DNA from 4 places in the Conyzicola nivalis genome. Region 1 is predicted to be linked to each of the others. Evidence: predicted binding sites of a transcription regulator. Region 1 holds the regulator's gene; each other region holds the start of a gene.
What was found. Region 1 encodes LexA, which represses DNA repair genes until DNA is damaged. Its sites were predicted from a motif close to TCGAACANNTGTTCGA; they were not measured.

Region 1 (2,198 bases):
GGAGCATCAGACGCTGGCCGGCCTGCACGCTGCCGGTCTCGAGCTGGTTGACCGAAAGGATGTCGCTGATCACGTCGCGGGGATCGGCACCGGGGGCGATGTCTTCGGCGAGGCTCCAGAGCGACTGGCCGGCCTGAACGGTGACCTCTTCGAGGTCGGCGCCGCTCGAGTTCGTGGCAGTGGCGCCGCCGCCGTTGAGTGCGACCAGCATGACGCCGGCAACCACGGGGATCGCCGCGAGCGTGGTGAGCACGGCGCGGCCACGCTTCGTAATGCGAAGGCGAGGCTGTGCGGAGGGGACACGAACGACCGGACGTTCCGTGATGGTGGTGACGACTGCTGTGCTCATGTGCTGCTCCTTCTCGTGACTCGCTTGGCTGACTCTGTTCGTTCGTGAAAAGCGTCGTATCCGACCCTCGGCCGGGAGGGCCGGATACGAAGCTTTGTTCCGAACATACATTCGAATCAGGTCAACCGCAAGCAACTATTCGAATATGTAGACGAATGATTCTGCGACACACTCGAATAGGTGTTTGTTTTGAGGCGATAATGCGGATACTGTTTCGAATGTCTGAGAACAGGTAATCAGCAGCCACCGACATTGGAGTGCACATGAGCGACGAGACCGGCGGCAACGCCACTCCGGAGCGGTCGACGACCAGACGACGCAAGAGCCTGAGCGACAAGCAGCTCGCCATCCTCGACGTCATCCAGCGCTCGGTCGCGAGCCAGGGCTACCCGCCGAGCATGCGCGAGATCGGCGACGCTGTTGGGCTCTCCTCCCTCTCGAGCGTCACTCACCAGCTCAACCAGCTCGAACTCAGCGGCTACCTGCGCCGCGACCCCAAGCGCCCCCGCGCCCTCGAGGTGCTCATCGAGATGCCGACACAGGAGTCGGATGCACCGGAGAGCACGGGTTACGCCCCCTCGGTCGGCGACGCCGCGATGGTGCCGCTGGTCGGTCGCATCGCGGCCGGTATCCCGATCACCGCCGAGCAGCAGATCGATGAGGTCTTCCCGCTCCCCCGCCAGCTCGTCGGCAAGGGCGAGCTCTTTATGCTCAAGGTCGTCGGCGACTCGATGATCGACGCGGCCATCTGCGACGGCGACTGGATCGTCGTGCGCCAGCAGAAGAACGCGGAGAACGGCGACATCGTCGCGGCGATGCTCGACGACGAGGCGACCGTCAAGGTATTCCAACAGCGCGACGGCCACACCTGGTTGCTCCCCCGCAACAGCCAGTTCGCCCCCATCCTCGGCGACTTCGCCGAGGTGCTCGGCAAGGTCGTCGCGGTACTGCGCTCGGTCTAGCGCCGGCCGCCCACGCCGAGGTCGGGCGATCTCCGGCTCCCGGGCCGGGCCGCCCACCAGCCGAGGCACAGCAGCACCGCGAGCAGCGCCGCCGAACCGATGCAGAGCCGCGCGGTCGAAAAGAGCAGGTGCGGGTCGAGCGGGACCACCCCCTCGCCCATTCTCCATACCCAGTAGCCCGCTCCGACGGCGAGTACGGGCACGCCGACGACGGCCCATCCCGCGATTCGGCTACGCCGGTCGAGGCGGCTCGCGTCGACCTCGCCCTGGGGCGTTCGTCGCACCCAGAGCACGAACCACACGCCCAGAAACAGCGCACCGAGCACGGAACTCGCGTGCTGCAGCCACGTGACCAACGGCAGCCCACCGAGCTCGGCTCCGGTCCACGGTGCCGCGCCGGTCAGCCAACCCCTGTGTGTGAAGGCGTCCCACACAAGGTGCGTCGCTATGCCGATGAGTATGGATGCCGCCGCGAGCGCGACATAGTCGGCCGAGGGGCGGGCGCGCGATCTCGGAAGCCGCGCCCGAAGCCAGTACGGCGCGAAGTCGCCCGCGGGCCGGCGGAACACGACCTGCCAGAGCGCGAAGACGATCATCCCGACGCCGAGGTCGAGCGTGACCGCGCCGATCAGGGAGTGCGAGAACCCCCGCTCGACGTCGCCGGGCACGAAGTAGAACAGGTCGGGCATGACGCTGCCGACCACGAGCGCGGCGGGCACGAGCGGCGTGCGGGCGAAGGGCAGGATCGCCGCCGCGTGGCTCGGGGTGAATGGCACGAGTCATTGTGGCAGGGCCGGACCCCGCGTCAACAGGGGCGCGTGAACAGGGGCGGATGCGCCGCGCGAGGCGCATCCGCCCTGTTCACGCGTCGGACCGGGCGTCCGGTC
Region 2 (2,198 bases), 840 kb from region 1:
AGAGCCAACGTCGAGCGATAGTCGGTTCATTCCGGCGCGGTCCAAATCGCCCAGGTGACCCGTCGTCAGAACAGCGTCGGCACGCCGAGAGCCTGGGCCGCGGCGGCGGGCGGCAGCTCTTCGGCGATGAGGGACGGCAGGGTACGCCGTTCGCCGCGCTCGTCGAAGCGCGAGCGCACGTCGGGTGCGGCCACGCCGCCCGTCGTCGGGTCTTCGATGCCGCGGGTGAGGCCGTGCTTGCGGATCAGCGGCTGCATCTTCGCGGCGAGCCACTTTCGGTATTCCTTGGGCGCGTAGGAATTGACCCCGTAGTACATGAACCGGTACTTCTCGACGAGCTGCGGATGATTCAGCTCGAGCCACTGCATGAACCACTCTTTGGTTCCCGGTCGTAGGTGCAGCGCGGTGTACAGCACGCTCGTGGCACCGGCCGCCTTGATCTGGCGCAGCGCCTCGTCGAGGTGGGCGTTCGTGTCGGTGAGGTGCGGCAGGATCGGCATCATGAAGACGGAACAGTCGAGCCCCGCCTCGCGCACGGCGCTCACCGTGGCGAGCCGGGCCTTGGCCGTGGGGGTGCCCGGTTCGACGGCCTGTTGCAGGTCGTCGTCGAAGATCGCGATCGACATCGCCAGCGACACCGGGATCTGCGTGTTCGCCTCGACCAGCAGCGGGAGGTCGCGGCGGAGCAGGGTCCCCTTGGTGAGGATCGAGAACGGCGTGCCGCTGTGGGCGAGCGCGGCGATCACGCCGGGCATCAGCCGGTAGCGCCCCTCGGCCCGCTGGTAGGGATCGGTGTTGGTGCCGAGTGCCACTGCAGGAATGACCGCGCGCTTGGTGCGCAGCTCTTTTGTCAGCACCTCGGCCACGTTGACCTTGACGATGATCTCGTTGTCGAAGTCTTTGCCGGCGTCGAGTTCGAGGTAGGTGTGGGTGGCGCGCGCGAAGCAATAGACGCAGGAGTGACTGCAACCGCGATACGGATTGATCGTCCACGCGAAGGGCATGGCGTTGCTCGCGCCGGGAACGTGGTTGAGGGCCGTCTTCGCGAGCACCTCGTGGAAGGTGATGCCCGCGAACTCGGGCGTCTGCACGCTGCGCACCACGTTGCTCAGTTTGGCGAGGCCCGTCAGCGAATCGCGTTGCTCGACGTTGATCGCCTGTCCGTCCCACCTCACGCGCGCACCGCTTTCCTCGTTAAATGCCTCACGCCCCCATTCGAACACATGTTCGAATGGGGGCGCAAGTGTCGCGTGGGTATCTGGCGACGGTGCTGGGGTGCCTTACGGCTGGAGGACGACCTGGATCTCGAAGTTGATGGTGACGTCGTTGCCGAGCGTGAGTCCGCCGGCCTCGAGGGCGGCGTTCCAGTTGACGCCGAAGTCGAGGCGGTTGATCTTGGTCGAGGCGGAGGCACCGAGCTTGGTCTGGCCGTAGCCGTCGGTGATGACACCGCCGAGCTCGCCCTTCAGGGTGACGGGCTTGGTGACGCCGCGCAGGGTGAGGTCGCCGTCGACGAAGAAGACCTCGCCGTCGACGCGCACGCCGGTGGACACGAAGTCCATGGTCGGGAACTCTTCGACGAGGAAGAAGTCGCTCGTCTTGAGGTGGCCGTCGCGGTCGGCCTGGTTGGTGTTGACCGAAGCAACGTCGACGGACGCCGTAATGGCGGTCTCGGCGGGGTTGGTGGTCGTGACGACGGTGACATCGAACTTCTCGAACGAGCCGCGCACCTTGGAGATGGCGAGGTGGCGCACGCTGAAGGTGATGTCGGAGTGGGTGGGGTCGAGGGTCCAGGTTCCAGCGGGGATGGTGGCGACGTCGATGGTCATGGTGTGTACTCCAGAGAATTTTCGAAATAGACGAGCACGGCGGTGCTCACAGATTCATTCAAGCGCATGGACCTGCGCGCTATTCCCGATCGGGCGAAAAAGTTTTAGCTACAACTAAATACGCCGTCCGGGGTCCACATGTGGATCCCGGACGGCGTCGGATAGCCCGCGCGTCAGTGCTGCAGGATGACGGCGCTGTGAGCCGGCAGGCTCAGCACGGTGCCGGTGACGGAAGCCGCGTCATCCGTCGCCAGAATCACGGTCGCCTCGAGCACCGGCAATGACAGCTCCTCGAGACCGAAGTTGACCACGATCGACACGTCGTCGCGTTCCACGAGGAACCAACGGAGGTCGTCGTCGAACGCGGCG
Region 3 (2,198 bases), 350 kb from region 1:
CGCAGACGTCGGAGATGTTCTGGCCGTCGACCGTGACCGCGAGCACCTCGGGCTTGAGGCGCTTGCCGTTGCAGACGGGGCAGGGGATCTCACGCAGGTAGTTCGCGAACCGCTGGCGCTGCACGTCGGTCTCCGCCTCGAGGAACTTACGCTCGATGTAGGGCATCACGCCCTCGAAACCGGTGGAGTACTTCATCTCGCGGCCGAAGCGGTTCTTCCACTTCACCGTGACCTCGAAGTTGTTGCCCTTGAGGATGGCGTCTTGCACCTCGGGGGACAGCTCGCCCCACGGGGTCTTGAGCGAGAACTTCATATCCTGCGACAGACCGAGCAGCAGCTTCTCGAAGTAGTTGAACAGGCCCTTACCCGACTGGGCCCAGGGCAGGATGACTCCGTCGGCGAGGCTCACCGTGGGGTCCGCGATGAGCAGGTCGGCATCGACCGACATGCGCGTGCCCAGCCCCGAGCACTCGGGGCAGGCGCCGAACGGGGCGTTGAACGAGAAGGTGCGGGGCTCGATCTCGGTGAGCTGCAGCGGGTGGTTGTTCGGGCAGGAGAGCTTCTCGCTGAACGTGCGCGTCGCATCCGCACCCTTCTCGTCGACGAGATTGATGGCGACGAGGCCGTCGGTCAGTCGCAGGGCCGTCTCGAGGGAGTCGGTGAGCCTGGTGAGCGCATCGTCGGATGCCACGAGCCGGTCGACCACGACGGAGATGTCGTGCTTCACCTGCTTCTTCAGGGTGGGCGGGTCGCTGAGCTGGATGACCTCACCGTCGACCACGGCGCGGGAGTAACCGGCGGCCGCGAGCTCGCGGAAGGTGTCGACGAACTCGCCCTTCTTCTGCGAGACGATGGGGCTGAGCACCTGGTAGCGCGTGCCGGTCTCGAGCTCCATGAGCTGGTCAGCGATCTGCTGCACGGTCTGGCGCTGGATCTTCTCGCCGCAGACCGGGCAGTGCGGCACGCCGATGCGGGCCCAGAGCAGGCGCATGTAGTCGTAGATCTCGGTGATCGTGCCCACCGTCGACCGCGGGTTGCGGTTCGTCGATTTCTGGTCGATCGAGACCGCGGGGCTCAGGCCCTCGATGAAGTCGACGTCGGGACGGTCGACCTGGCCGAGGAACTGACGGGCGTACGCCGAGAGCGACTCGACGTAGCGACGCTGGCCTTCGGCGAAGATCGTGTCGAACGCGAGGCTCGACTTGCCCGACCCCGACAGGCCGGTGAAAACGACAAGGGAGTCGCGCGGGATCTCCAGGTCGACGTTCTTGAGATTGTGGACCCTGGCTCCGCGCACGTTGAGCGTGGGCACACCAGTTACAGGAGAAATCGACACTCTAACAATTGTATGGATGCCACCGACATTGGGTGGACCGGTTCGCTCAGTGCGTACTCAGGTTCGTCTGCGCACGCCGTCTGAGCGGCCGGTCGCCATCGCTAACGCAGGTGACCGGCGGCTTCCATCTGTCGTAGCTCTTTCTTCAGGTCGGCGACCTCGTCGCGCAGGCGGCCGGCGAGTTCGAACTTGAGTTCGCCCGCGGCGAGCAGCATCTGGTCGTTGAGGTCGCGGATGATGCCCTCGAGCTCGTTCGCTCCCGCCGCGGCCTTGCCGTGCTGGCGCAGGTTGGGCGTCGGTGACTTCTTGCGGCCGTCGCCGCGGCCGGCGAGCAGCGCGGCCGTGTCGGCGTTCTCCCGCTCGAGCGCGTCGGTGATATCGGCGATCTTCTTGCGCAGCGGTTGCGGGTCGACACCCTTCTCGAGGTTGTAGGCGATCTGCTTCTCGCGGCGGCGGTCGGTCTCGTCGATTGCCCGCTTCATCGAATCGGTGAGCACGTCGGCGTACATGTGCACCTCGCCAGAGACGTTGCGGGCCGCGCGGCCGATGGTCTGGATGAGCGACGTGGAGGAGCGCAGGAAGCCCTCCTTGTCGGCGTCGAGGATCGCGACGAGCGAGACCTCGGGAAGGTCGAGTCCCTCGCGCAGCAGGTTGATGCCGACGAGCACGTCGTAGACGCCCTGGCGCAGTTCGGTGAGCAGCTCGACGCGCCGCAGCGTGTCGACGTCGGAATGCAGGTAGCGGACGCGCACACCGGACTCCCCCAGGAACTCGGTGAGCTCCTCGGACATCTTCTTGGTGAGGGTGGTGACCAGCACGCGTTCGTTGCGGTCGACGCGCAGATTGATCTGCTCGAGCAGGT
Region 4 (2,198 bases), 290 kb from region 1:
CGGCTCGCCGCCGTGACCGGCCAGTCGGGGCTCCACAGCACCATGGTGCGGGTCGGCGTGCTCATGCGGTCGCCGCCTCTCGCATCGGCGTCTCGCGCGCAGCGTGACTGGCACCGAGCGGGGTGACCTCGCGGAACTGCTCGGCCTGGTCGGGCAGCCACAGCCGGGTGCTGCGCGGGCGGCCGCCCGTGCTGCTCGTGACCGTGACGGTGGCCTGGCGCGCCTCGAGGTAGCCGTGACCGTCGCCGAGGCCGCTCCAGTCGCTCTGCGAGAGGGTGAGGATCGCGTCGCTCTGCGGCCAGGCACCCAGCACGATCAGGGTCGAGCCGCGCTGACGCAGCCGGGCGGCCAGCCGGGCGACCGCCCCGTCGCTCGCGCGCTTCGGCGGCCGGGCGACGACGACGCTCATCACGTCGGCGATAGCCGACGTGACGCCGAGCCACTGGTCGCCGGGGTTGGGCACGAGCACGAGACGCTCGAGGTCGATGCCGAAGCGCCCGGCGGCCTCGATGCCGAACTCGGGCACACCCACGACGCCGCACCAGGACCCCGCGGCGCTGGGACCGGCGAGCAGCGCCATAAGCAGCGTGGTCGAGCCGACGACGGAGTAGACGGAACCCTGCTGCAGCCCGCCGCCCGGCAGCAGTCGCGCGATGGCCGGGTGGGTGGGCAGGGTGCGGGTGTCGAGCTTGGTCGACTGCATCGAACGGATGCGCGACTGCAGTTCGAGCACCTTCTGCGCCTTGTCGGCGGGGGAGGAATCGCCAGCGGCAGCGGCCAAATCCCGGAGATCTGTGCCCCCGAGAGTCCGGCCCGAGCGCGCGGGGTACTCACCGACGGCCGGATGGCTCGCCGGGACGGCTGGGGAAAGGAAAGACGCTGCCGCTGGCATCTCTTCATGTTCGAACATACGTTCGAATATGTCAATCGCCACCGACATTCGCCCGGCGTGTCGGCAACGGCCCGCGCGTGTCGGCGTTGCGCGCTCGACAGGATGCCCCGGCTCGTCAGGCCCGAATCATCCTGTCGAGCGTGCGACCGGGCCATCTCGTCCTGTCTGACGGCGCGGATCCTCGGGGGGACTCGGGAATTCCGGCCGGTAGGACGCCCAGGCCGCCAGGTATTTCCGCTGCCCCGCCCACAGCGAGAGAACGAAGCAGACGACGCCGCCCACGGCCCCGACCGTGACCGTCAGCGGTGTCGGAGCGGCGAGAACCCCGGCGACCGTGGAGACGAGCAGCCCGAACAGCGCCGAATTCACCGCGCCGATGAACACCATGCTGCTGCCGGCGACCTGGCTGAAATCGCTCCGGCCGCCGAAGAAATAGTAGGTGCGCACCGAACCCGCGAGGTCGTCGTGCCGGGATGCCATGAGGTAGCGGGCGATCGACGGATCGATCTCGGCGTAGGCGCCCCGCAGACGGTTCATCGCGAGCACGTACATCAGGTCTTCCATCCCCACGTTGAAGACGCGGAGCTGGGTGAGGAAGCCCACGAGCACCACGACACCGAGCAGCACGAGAGCCAGCACCGTGAACGACTCGGAGAAGCCGGTGGCCTGCCCGACGAGCGCGAGGCTGACCAGCGCCGCCGAGGTCAGGGTGAGGAACATGCTGATGCGCGTGAGCACCTCGCTCTGCGCCGTGCTCCTCGATGCGAGCAGACCCCAGTGCTCGGTGGCGAGCAACTGGGCCCGTACGCCCAGCGGCACCTCAGGCTGGCGAGGAGGTTCCTCGGGCAACGGTGGGAAGGCGTGGTTGGCCATACCCCATTGTGATCCCGTGCCGCCGCGGCAAGGAAGGGTACGGTGCTGGAGATGGCCGAACACGAACTCCACCTCCGGCGCTACGTGCCGACTGACGCGGCGGCGACCCTGCGTTGCTTCCAGCGGGCGGTGCGCGGCACGGCCTCGCGCGACTACGACCCCGAGCAGATCGAGTCGTGGGCGCCCGGCGATGTCGATCTCGACGCGTGGGGGCGTCGACGCGCGAGCGCCGAGACCTGGGTCGCCGAGCGCGACGGCGAACCGGTCGGCTTCACCGACGTGGACGACGACGGGTACATCGACATGATGTTCGTCGACCCCGATGCCGCCCGCACCGGCGTGGCATCCGCACTCTTGCAGCGCATCGTCGACCTCGCGAACGCTCGCGGCTGCGCCGAACTCAGCACGAACGCCAGCATCACGGCGCGTCCGT

Region 2: the regulator LexA is predicted to act here: its motif matches at 1,216-1,231, upstream of IEV96_RS06515 (Rv2578c family radical SAM protein).
Region 3: the regulator LexA is predicted to act here: its motif matches at 1,337-1,352, upstream of uvrA (excinuclease ABC subunit UvrA).
Region 4: the regulator LexA is predicted to act here: its motif matches at 903-918, upstream of imuA' (DnaE2-dependent mutagenesis accessory factor ImuA').

What each region holds. Positions count from the first base shown of each region.
Region 1 is NZ_BMGB01000001.1:491,247-493,444, reverse strand. Features, by position in the region: gene IEV96_RS02460 (LysM peptidoglycan-binding domain-containing protein) at 1-349, opposite strand, end outside; gene lexA (transcriptional repressor LexA) at 613-1,311, shown strand; gene IEV96_RS02450 (DUF4184 family protein) at 1,308-2,087, opposite strand.
Region 2 is NZ_BMGB01000001.1:1,333,807-1,336,004, reverse strand. Features, by position in the region: gene IEV96_RS06515 (Rv2578c family radical SAM protein) at 66-1,175, opposite strand; gene IEV96_RS06510 (YceI family protein) at 1,281-1,829, opposite strand; gene treZ (malto-oligosyltrehalose trehalohydrolase) at 2,003-2,198, opposite strand, start outside.
Region 3 is NZ_BMGB01000001.1:844,445-846,642, forward strand. Features, by position in the region: gene uvrA (excinuclease ABC subunit UvrA) at 1-1,336, opposite strand, end outside; gene uvrB (excinuclease ABC subunit UvrB) at 1,438-2,198, opposite strand, start outside.
Region 4 is NZ_BMGB01000001.1:779,669-781,866, reverse strand. Features, by position in the region: gene IEV96_RS03820 (DNA polymerase Y family protein) at 1-65, opposite strand, end outside; gene imuA' (DnaE2-dependent mutagenesis accessory factor ImuA') at 62-781, opposite strand; gene IEV96_RS03810 (hypothetical protein) at 1,019-1,765, opposite strand; gene IEV96_RS03805 (GNAT family N-acetyltransferase) at 1,817-2,198, shown strand, end outside.